DNA from 2 places in the Bradyrhizobium sp. Ken01 genome. Region 1 is predicted to be linked to the other one. Evidence: riboswitches for the same ligand, from Rfam matches in the RefSeq annotation. Region 1 holds a riboswitch; the other holds the start of a gene.
What was found. Region 1 has a riboswitch for S-adenosylmethionine ahead of metX (homoserine O-acetyltransferase MetX). Riboswitches for the same ligand answer to the same signal wherever they lie in the genome.
Positions count from the first base shown of each region.

Region 1 (4,852 bases):
CAATCAGGCCGAAGCCGATCAGCGCGACGCGCTGGAAGTGCGGGGTCGCGCTCATCGTCCGGCCATGAAGTCGCGCAAGCCCTCGACGACGAGGCGGTTGGCCTCCTCGGTGCCGATGGTCATGCGCAGCGAATGCGGCAGGCCGTAGTTCTTCAGCCCGCGCAGCACGAGGCCCCGCTTGGTGAGGAAGGCATCGGCGTCGTCAGAGGTCTTGCCCTTGTCGGTCGGGAAGTGGATCAGCACGAAATTGGCGACGCTCGGCGTCACTTTCAATCCGAGCTTGCCGATCTCGTCGGCGAGCCAGTTGCGCCAGGTCTCGGTGAATTGCTTCGACATGGCCTGATGCGCGGCGTCCTCGATCGCGGCAACGGCCGCGTACATGGCCGGCGTCGATACGTTGAAGGGACCCCGGATGCGGTTGACCGCGTCGATGATGTGCTCGGGGCCGAACATCCAGCCGATGCGCAGCGCCGCGAGACCATGGATCTTGGAGAACGTGTGCGTCACCACCGTGTTCTCGGTGGTCGCCACCAGCTCGATTCCCATCTCATAGTCGTTGCGGGAGACGTAGTCGCAATAGGCCGCGTCCAGCACCAGCAGCACGTGCGAGGGCAGGCCGGCGCGCAGGCGCTTGACCTCGTCGAACGGCAGATAGGTGCCGGTCGGATTGTTGGGGTTGGCGAGCCAGACCAGCTTTGTCTTCGGCGTCACTGCCTTGAGGATGGCATCGACATCGCAGGTGAGGTTCTTCTCGGCCGCGATGACATTCTTCGCACCGACCGCCATGGTCGCGATCGGATAGACCAGAAAGCCGTGCGTGGTCGAGATCGCCTCGTCACCGTGGCTGAGATAGGTGTGGGCGAGCAGATTGAGGATCTCGTCCGAGCCGGCGCCGCAGATGATGCGGTTGGGATCGAGCCCGAAGGTGCGCCCGATCGCTTCGCGCAGCACGCGCGAGGTTCCTTCCGGATAGTCTTCCAGATGATCCGCCACCTGCTTGAACGCCTCGATCGCCTTCGGCGAGGGCCCGAACGGGGTCTCGTTGGCCGAGAGCTTGAACACCTTGCGGCCGGGCTCTGCCACCGGGGTCTTGCCGGGCGTGTAGGGCGCAATATCGAGAATGCCGGGATTCGGCACGGGGCGGGACATCTTCAACTCCGGAGTGGCTTAAGCGGTTCGCGACTTACGATTTCGACCCGGTCGGGGGCACCGTATAGCGCGTTGCGTGGCTGCCGACGAGGGCCGTGGAGCGCACCGAGGCCCCCGCTTCGATCAGGGCAGCTTTGATTTTGTCGAGGCTGCTCGTCGCGGTGACCGAGACCAGCAGCGCGGCGCCGTCGAAGGCGGTATCGGGCACCGCCACGATCTCGGCGAGCGGTGACAGGGCGCGCGCGACCTCGGCGTTCCACCCTGATACGCGCACGCTGAAGGTCTCGACCTCCGTCACCAGCGCACTGTCCGCGACACGCGAGACCGCGAACACGGGCAACGCCGCCGGATGGTCGGCGCGCTCGACGAAGGGCAGCCGCGCGATGATCTTTGGCGCGCCTTCTGCCTCCAGCTCCAGCCACCATGGCGTGCGGCTCGAGGTCGCCGAGACCAGCGCAAGGTCGCCCTTGGACTTCGCCACCGCCTCGACCGCCGCCTGCGCGCTGAAATGCGCGACGTAAGGCACCGTGAAGCCGAAATGGAATCGCGCGGAATCGCGCATGGCCGGCTCGCTCGCCGAGATGTCGGCGTGGACCGAGAACGGCGCCTGGACATAAGTGAACGTCGCGATGATGACGCGCCAGATGCTCTCGACGGTGTCGAGCGGCAGGATCCCGCGATGGCGCTGCACGAGGTCGCGCATCATGGAGGCCTCACGTGCCGGGCGGAACGCCGAGCCGACCTCCTGGGTCTGCTTCACCTGGATCAGGCGGTCGATGATGTCGCCGCGCTGCATCAGCAGGCGATGCATGCCCTCGTCGATCGCGTCGATCTCCTTGCGCAATTCCTGGAGCGATGGTGGCGCGGGCGGACGTTGGGACATGTCTGTGAGGTGCTGTTGCGAGGCGTTCAATGCGGATCAGTCGAGCTGTCACCGCTGTGATGGATATCCTGATTAGGCAGTCGGGGCTGCGAAAGCAAAGAGAAATGCAAAGGGAAATCGGGCCACTTCCGCCCGTGGCGCGACAGGCGAATTTGGCTGATCCGGGCCGCGACTTGACGAAAACCGTCCAAGACGGTAGTTTTTACCTGTTCCGTGGTCATTTGAGCCGGCCGGCTTGCAGCCACGTTAAAAAACTCGCTAAACAGGCCGGGGACCCTTTCGATCCCGGCCGAACCTATCGTTCAGGCCGGGTTTTTCATGGCCTGATGTCAGTCGCGGTCGGACCCCGATCGCAAACGAGTCAGTGGTCAGAGATGGGCATCAAGTCAATTCCCAGTCCCGCGATCAGCGCCGATGAGCGCTCGCACGAGGTCGATCATCCGAGCTCCCAGGTCGCGCGCTTCGGTGCCGACCAGCCGCTGCCGCTTGATTGCGGCGTCGATCTCACCCCGTTCCAGATCGCATACCAGACCTATGGCGAGCTCAACGCCGAGCGCTCCAACGCCATCCTGATCTGCCATGCGCTGACGCTCGATCAGCACGTCGCCAATGTGCACCCGCTGACCGGCAAGCCGGGCTGGTGGGAAATTATGGTGGGGCCCGGCCGCCCGCTCGACACCAACAAGTATTTCATCATCTGCTCGAACGTGATCGGCGGCTGCATGGGCTCGACCGGCCCCGCATCGACCAATCCGGCGACCGGCAAAGTGTGGGGCCTGGATTTTCCGATCATCACCATCCCCGACATGGTGCGAGCCCAGGCCATGCTGCTCGACCGCCTCGGCATCGATACGCTGCTCTGCGTCGTCGGAGGCTCGATGGGCGGCATGCAGGTGCTGCAATGGACCGCAGCCTATCCGCATCGCGTCTTCTCTGCGCTGCCGACCGCATGCAGCACGCGCCATTCGGCGCAGAATATCGCCTTCCACGAACTCGGCCGGCAGGCGGTGATGGCCGATCCGGAATGGCATGGCGGACGCTACGTTGATCACGGCACCCATCCGCATCGCGGCCTCGCCGTCGCCCGCATGGCCGGGCACATCACCTATCTCTCCGACGCCGCGCTGCATCGCAAATTCGGTCGGCGCATGCAGGACCGCGAGCTGCCGACCTTCTCGTTCGACGCCGACTTCCAGGTCGAGTCGTACCTGCGCTACCAGGGCTCGTCCTTTGTCGAGCGCTTCGACGCCAACTCCTATCTCTATCTGACCCGCGCGATGGACTATTTCGACATCGCCGGCGACCATGGCGGCGTGCTGGCGAAGGCGTTCGCGGGAATCCAGACCCGGTTCTGCGTCGTCTCCTTCACCAGCGACTGGCTGTTCCCGACCTCGGAATCGCGCGCGCTGGTGCACGCGCTGAATGCGTCGAGCGCGCGGGTGTCGTTCGCCGAGATCGAGACCGATCGCGGTCACGACGCATTCCTGCTCGACGTGCCCGAATTCTTCGACATCGCCCGTGCCTTCCTGCAATCGGCTGGCAAGGCGCGCGGGCTCACCGCCAATAATGCTTAAGGACGGCTAGTCATGTCTGTACAGGAAGCGTTGCCGCTGGGCGGCCTTGCGACCGGGCAGCCCGGTGATTTTCGCGCCGACCATGTGCTGGTGGCCGAGATGGTCAAGCCGGGTTCGAAGGTGCTCGACGTCGGCTGTGGCGAGGGCGACCTGCTCCAACTGCTGGAAACCCGCGGCATCGACGGCCGCGGCATCGAGCTGTCGCGCGAGGGTGTCAACCGCTGCGTCGCCAAGGGTCTTGCGGTGGTGCAGGGCGATGCCGACACAGATCTCGTGAATTATCCGGATGACGCCTTTGACTACGTGATCCTGTCGCAGACCTTGCAGGCGACGCGGCAGCCGAAAGTGGTGCTGGAGAATTTGCTACGCATCGGCCGCCGCGCCATCGTGTCGTTCCCGAATTTCGGATTCTGGAAGATGCGGCTCCAGCTCCTGATCGGAGGCCACATGCCGCGCACGGAGAATCTACCGGCAAGCTGGTATGACACCGCCAACATCCATTTCTGCACCATCAAGGATTTCGTCGAGCTCTGCGACGCGATCGACGTCAAGATGGAACGTGCCGAGGCGCTCGACCTCTACGGCCGCCCGCTGCGGCTGCGGATGCCCTGGTGGGTGTGGAATCTGTTCGGCGAGCAGGGCGTGTTTCTGCTGACGCGGGGCGGCAGGAAGTAGGATTCCTGTAGCCTGGATGAAGCGTAGCGCAATCCGGGATTCTATCCGCGGATGCGAAGGCCCCGGATTACGCTTGCGCTCCGTCCGGGCTACGCGACGGAGCGTGTGGTGACGTCTTCGCGCTAATGCGCCGCCAGCGACCGCGCATCGCGCACCGGCCATCTTCCCGCTTCCACCAGCGTGACGAACCGTTCCACCGTTTCGTTGAACAGGGCCGGCTCTTCGAGATTGAGCACGTGGCCGGACTTCGGAAACATGGCGAGCCCTGCCGCAGGCAGGTGCTTCTTCAGAAACAGGCTTGCGCCCACGCACGGATCGTCCTCGTCGCCGCAGATGACGAGTGCCGGCGTCGTGGCCGCTCTGATCGCGTCCGTCATCGTAAAGATCGAGGGCCGGCCGGCCTGGAAACCGCGCATCGTCCGCGCCGATCCCCTGGCGTCATGCCGCGCCAGGGCTGCGTAGAAGTCGGCGTGGCCGCGCGGGTCCTTCACCAGGAAGGGAATCCGGCTCGGCGCCTCGCGCGTGACTCTTGCGACTTCTGCGGAGCCGAGCATCTCGAATTGCTCCGCGT
Region 1 is NZ_JBVVPC010000034.1:6,755-11,606, forward strand. Features, by position in the region: gene AC0L3S_RS27525 (prephenate/arogenate dehydrogenase family protein) at 1-55, opposite strand, end outside; gene hisC (histidinol-phosphate transaminase) at 52-1,149, opposite strand; gene AC0L3S_RS27535 (chorismate mutase) at 1,184-2,032, opposite strand; SAM riboswitch at 2,236-2,315, shown strand; gene metX (homoserine O-acetyltransferase MetX) at 2,407-3,606, shown strand; gene metW (methionine biosynthesis protein MetW) at 3,619-4,281, shown strand; gene AC0L3S_RS27550 (alpha/beta fold hydrolase) at 4,404-4,852, opposite strand, start outside.

Region 2 (4,852 bases), on a different contig from region 1:
TCACCGTCGTCAATGCCGGCGTCGGCGGCGAGGACGCGCCCGAGATGATGAAGCGCCTCCAGAAAGAGGTGATTGACGTGCATCCGGATCTGGTGATCTGGCAGGTCGGCACCAATGCCGTGCTACGCAATCTCGATCCCGGCGATACCGCCAAACTGGTCGAGGACGGCATCAGCCGCATCCAGGCTGCCGGCGGCACCGACGTCGTGCTGGTCGATCCGCAATATTCGCCCGCCGTCAACCAGCGCGCGGACAGCGCCGGCAAGATGGTGAAGCTGCTCGGCAAGGTCGCCGAGCTCCGTCACGTCGGCATCTTCCCGCGCTTCGAGGTGATGCGCGATTGGCACGAGAAGCAATCGCTTCCGGTCGAGAGTTTCGTGATCGCCGACGGACTGCACATGAACGATTGGGGCTATGCCTGCTTCGCCCAGCTCCTCGGCGACGACATCATCCGTTCCGTCGGCCAGATCAAACTCGGCGTCAACGTGCCCGCGGACGTGCGGACCTATCGGCCGATGTGACCTGTCGTCCCGGCCTAGTGCGCAATTGCGCACTAGGCCGGGACGACAATAACTCACGCCTTCTCCAGCGCCGCGGTCAGATCCTCGATCAGATCGTCCGCGTGCTCGAGGCCTGCAGAGAAGCGGATGAAGCCCTCGCTGATGCCGAGCGCGGCGCGGTCCTCCGGCTTCAAACGCTGATGCGTCGTGGTGGCCGGATGCGTGACGAGGCTCTTGGCGTCGCCGAGATTGTTCGAGATCTTGGCGAGCTTGAGCTCGTTGAGCACGCGGAACGCCGCCTGCTTGCCGCCTTTGACCTCGAGGCCGACCAGCGTCGAGCCGCCGCGCATCTGCTTCTTCACCAATGCTGCCTGCGGATGATCGGCGCGGCCGGGAAACACCAGCCGCGAAATCTTCGGGTGGCTCGCCAGAACGTCCGCAATGCGCGCCGCCGTTTCGGTCTGCGCGCGCACGCGCACGGCGAGCGTCTCCAGGCCCTTGAGCAGGACCCAGGCGTTGAACGGCGAGATCGACGGGCCGGTCTGGCGCATGAAATTGTGGATGTGCTCGGCGATGAACGCTTCCGAGGACAGGATGATGCCGCCGAGACAGCGGCCCTGGCCGTCGATGTGCTTGGTCGCGGAATAGACGACGACGTCGGCGCCGAGCGCGAGCGGGCTCTGCCAGATCGGAGTGGCGAACACGTTGTCCACGACGAGCCGCGCGCCGCCACTGTGCGCGATCTCGGCGATGCCGGGAATGTCGAGTACATCCAGCGTCGGATTGGTCGGGCTCTCCAGGAAAAACGTCTTGGTGTTCGGCTTCATGGCGCGCTGCCACTGGTCGAGATCGAGGCCGTCGACCAGCGTGGTCTCGATGCCGTAGCGCGGCAGCAAATCCTGCACGACGTAGAGACACGAGCCGAACAGCGCGCGCGAGGCCACGACGTGATCGCCGGCCTTCAGCGGCGCCAGGATCGCGGTCGTCACCGCGGCCATGCCGGTCGCGGCGGAACGTGCCGCTTCGGCGCCCTCGAGCTCGATCATGCGGCGCTCGAACATCGCGATGGTCGGGTTGGAGTAGCGTGAATAGATGAAGCCGGGGTCCTCGCCCTTGAACCGCGCCTCGCACTCCTCGGCGCTGTTGTAGACGTAGCCTTGGGTCAGGAACAGCGACTCCGACGTCTCGCCATATTGCGAGCGCAGGGTGCCGGAATGGACCAGGCGGGTTTCGGGACGGTAGGACGCGGTGGGCGCCGGGGACTTCGACATAGGACCTCCTGAAGTGACCATCGAAAATGGTCACAAAAAAACCGGCCTGGAATATTTCCACGGGCCGGGATCACAGAGGTCCCCGGCCTGTTTAGCGACTTATTTAACGTGGCTGCAAGCCGGCCGGCTCAAATCACCACGGGATAAGTCATGCTCATATTCCGCAATGCCCTTTCCGTCAAGACGTCCATCGGATAGCCGTAAAACGCTCATATTTCCCGCATGTCGGGATGTGTTTGATCCCTGATGAGGACCCCCGGTTGACGTTCACGGTTGCCGCCGACGCCAATGGTATCCTGCCCGACCGCATGATCGCGGCGATGGCGGAGGGCGGTCTCATCCTGCCCGCTTACGACTTCGTCGAAAGCCAGATCCAGCCGGCGAGCCTCGACCTCCGCCTCGGCGACATCGCCTATCGCGTTCGCGCCAGCTTCCTGCCCGGTCCCGGTGCCACCGTCGCCGAGCGCATCGACGAGTTGAAGCTGCACGAGTTCAGCCTCGCCGACGGCGCAGTGCTGGAGACCAACTGCGTCTACATCGTGCCGCTGCTCGAAAGCCTCGCGCTGCCGCCGGAGATCGTCGCGGCCGCCAACCCGAAAAGCTCGACCGGCCGGCTCGACGTTTTCACCCGCGTGATCGCCGACGGCACCCGCCGCTTCGACATGATCGGTGCCGGCTATCATGGGCCGCTCTATGCCGAGATCAGCCCGAAGACGTTCCCGGTGCTGGTCAGCGAGGGCTCGCGCCTGAGCCAGGTGCGCTTCCGCACCGGCGATGCCATCCTCAACATCGACGACCTCGAGGCGCTGCATGCGACCGAGCGTCTCGTCGATGTCGACGATGCCGATCTCACCGGCGGCGTCGCCGTCTCTGTTGATCTCTCCGGCGAGAAGAGCGGCGGCTTCGTCGGCTATCGCGCCAAGCGCCACACCGGCGTGATCGACGTCGATCGCCGCGCCGGCTATTCCGTCGAGGACTTCTGGGAGCCGATCTCGGCCCGTCCCGACGGCAGCCTGATCCTCGATCCCGGCGAGTTCTATATCCTCGCGTCGAAAGAGGCGGTGCAGGTGCCGCCCGATTACGCCGCGGAGATGGTGCCGTTCGATCCGCTGGTCGGCGAGTTCCGTGTGCATTATGCCGGATTCTTCGATCCCGGCTTCGGCTATGCCGGCGCCGGCGGGCTGGGGTCGCGCGCCGTGCTCGAAGTGCGCTCGCGCGAGGTGCCGTTCATCCTCGAACACGGCCAGATCGTCGGCCGCCTCGTCTACGAGAAGATGCTGGCCCGCCCCGACGCCATGTACGGCCAGCGCATCGGCTCGAATTACCAGGCCCAGGGCCTGAAGCTGAGCAAGCATTTCCGGGTTTAGCCATCATCCGTAGCCCGGATGGAGCGCAAGCGTCATCCGGGAAAGTCTCACTTGTGGCGCGATCCCGGATTACGCTGCGCTCCATCCGGGCTACAAGGTGCTGACATGACCAATTCATCCGAACTCGACGCAAACATCCTCGACGACGTCGCCGATGCGCTGATCTATTCGGATCGCTCCGGCACGATCATGCGCTGGAATCGCGCATCGTCCGCACTGTTCGGCTTCTCCGCGGACGAAGCGCTGGGCCAGAATCTCGACCTGATCATTCCCGAACATCTGCGCGCCGCGCACTGGAAGGGTTTCGAGGCCGCGCTTGCCAGCGGCGCGATGAAGCTTGCGGGCAAGCCGACACTGACCCGCGCGCTGCACAAGGACGGACGCAAGCTCTACATCGAGATGACCTTCGCGCTGGTGCGAGACGCCGCTGGAGTTGTGCAGGGATCGGTGGCGATGGCACGCGACGTCACCGAGCGCGTCGAGCGCGAGCGTGCCGCCAAAGCTGTGCAAAATTAAGCCTGCGCAAAATTCGTGATGCGGAATTGGCGAGCCGGCGTGCAGGGCGCCCTGCGTGCGGCTCAGCTTGTCCGTCACCGGCTGCAGTGACACACTCGATCAAAACAACGATCGGGAGCGAACATGACCGCCGCATCAGACTCCACGCAGGAAGCTCTATGGAAACGCTGGCGCGCGGTTGCCGATCTCTATCACGCCTATTTCACCGGCCTGATCCTCACCGTGGTCACGCGTCGCGGCACGGCAGATGCTGCGGAGTTCGTCTTTCGCGTGTTCCGCCGCCAGCAGCAGGAACGCTTCCTGCCGGGGCTGGAGAAGCTCGGGCTGAGCCATCTGCCTCCCGCCGTGGCGGCCGCGCAATATCACTATCTCTCGAACTGGATCGGCGGCGTGCACGTCGAATACATGTATGAGAGCGATCGCAAAGCCTGGATCCGCTATCCCCCGCCGCGCTGGATCTGGAAAGGCACTGCGATCTGCGGCGTGCCGGGCGAAGTCTCGCGCGCGATGCTGCGCGGCTGGCACGCCAACAACGGCGTGGCGCTCGGCGATACCAGATTGGGGTTCGTCTGCACCAAGCAGAGCGTCGACGGCCAGGATGGGCTCGAAGGCTACTATTATCAATATGACCAGCCGCTCGAACTCGACCAGCGCCTCGTGTTCGCGCGGCACCTCGAAGCGCCGCTGTTCGATGCAGCCGCGGCTCCGGCGTTGCCGGTCGCAAGCTGGCCAAGACCGCGACTGGAAAAAGCCTATCGCAACTACGCCATGGAATATGTGCGCACGGCAGCGCCAGTGATGGTGCAGCTGTTCGGTCCGGAGGATGCCGGCTATCTCCTGCATCTCACCGGCAAGCTGATCGGGATGCAATATTTCGATGAGGTCGCTGCAGCACTGTCGATGGGCCGCGGCGGCGCGAGCGAATTCGCGACGTTCCTCAACGCACTGTTGGTCGCGCAGGACGATGTGGGTGAGACGACGCAATCCGAAGGCACGTTCGAAATCCGTCAGAAGAGTTGGAGGTTGATGGACGACGTCGCCGATAATCACCCCGCTTGCGCCAAGGTGCTGGCGGGGTTGTTCGAAGGGCTCGCGGCCGGATGCGGGCGGCACATCGGCGTGCACCTGTCCCCGACGCATGGCGGCCGTCCGCCATTGCTCTGGACGATTGGGTAATGCCGCGCGGGCGTTGGCCTCG
Region 2 is NZ_JBVVPC010000030.1:20,122-24,973, forward strand. Features, by position in the region: gene AC0L3S_RS25670 (SGNH/GDSL hydrolase family protein) at 1-521, shown strand, start outside; gene AC0L3S_RS25675 (O-succinylhomoserine sulfhydrylase) at 575-1,771, opposite strand; SAM riboswitch at 1,842-1,921, opposite strand; gene AC0L3S_RS25680 (2'-deoxycytidine 5'-triphosphate deaminase) at 2,002-3,138, shown strand; gene AC0L3S_RS25685 (PAS domain-containing protein) at 3,244-3,654, shown strand; gene AC0L3S_RS25690 (hypothetical protein) at 3,778-4,830, shown strand.
Region 2: linked by a shared signal. The riboswitch ahead of AC0L3S_RS25675 (O-succinylhomoserine sulfhydrylase) and the one ahead of metX (homoserine O-acetyltransferase MetX) in region 1 are both predicted to bind S-adenosylmethionine.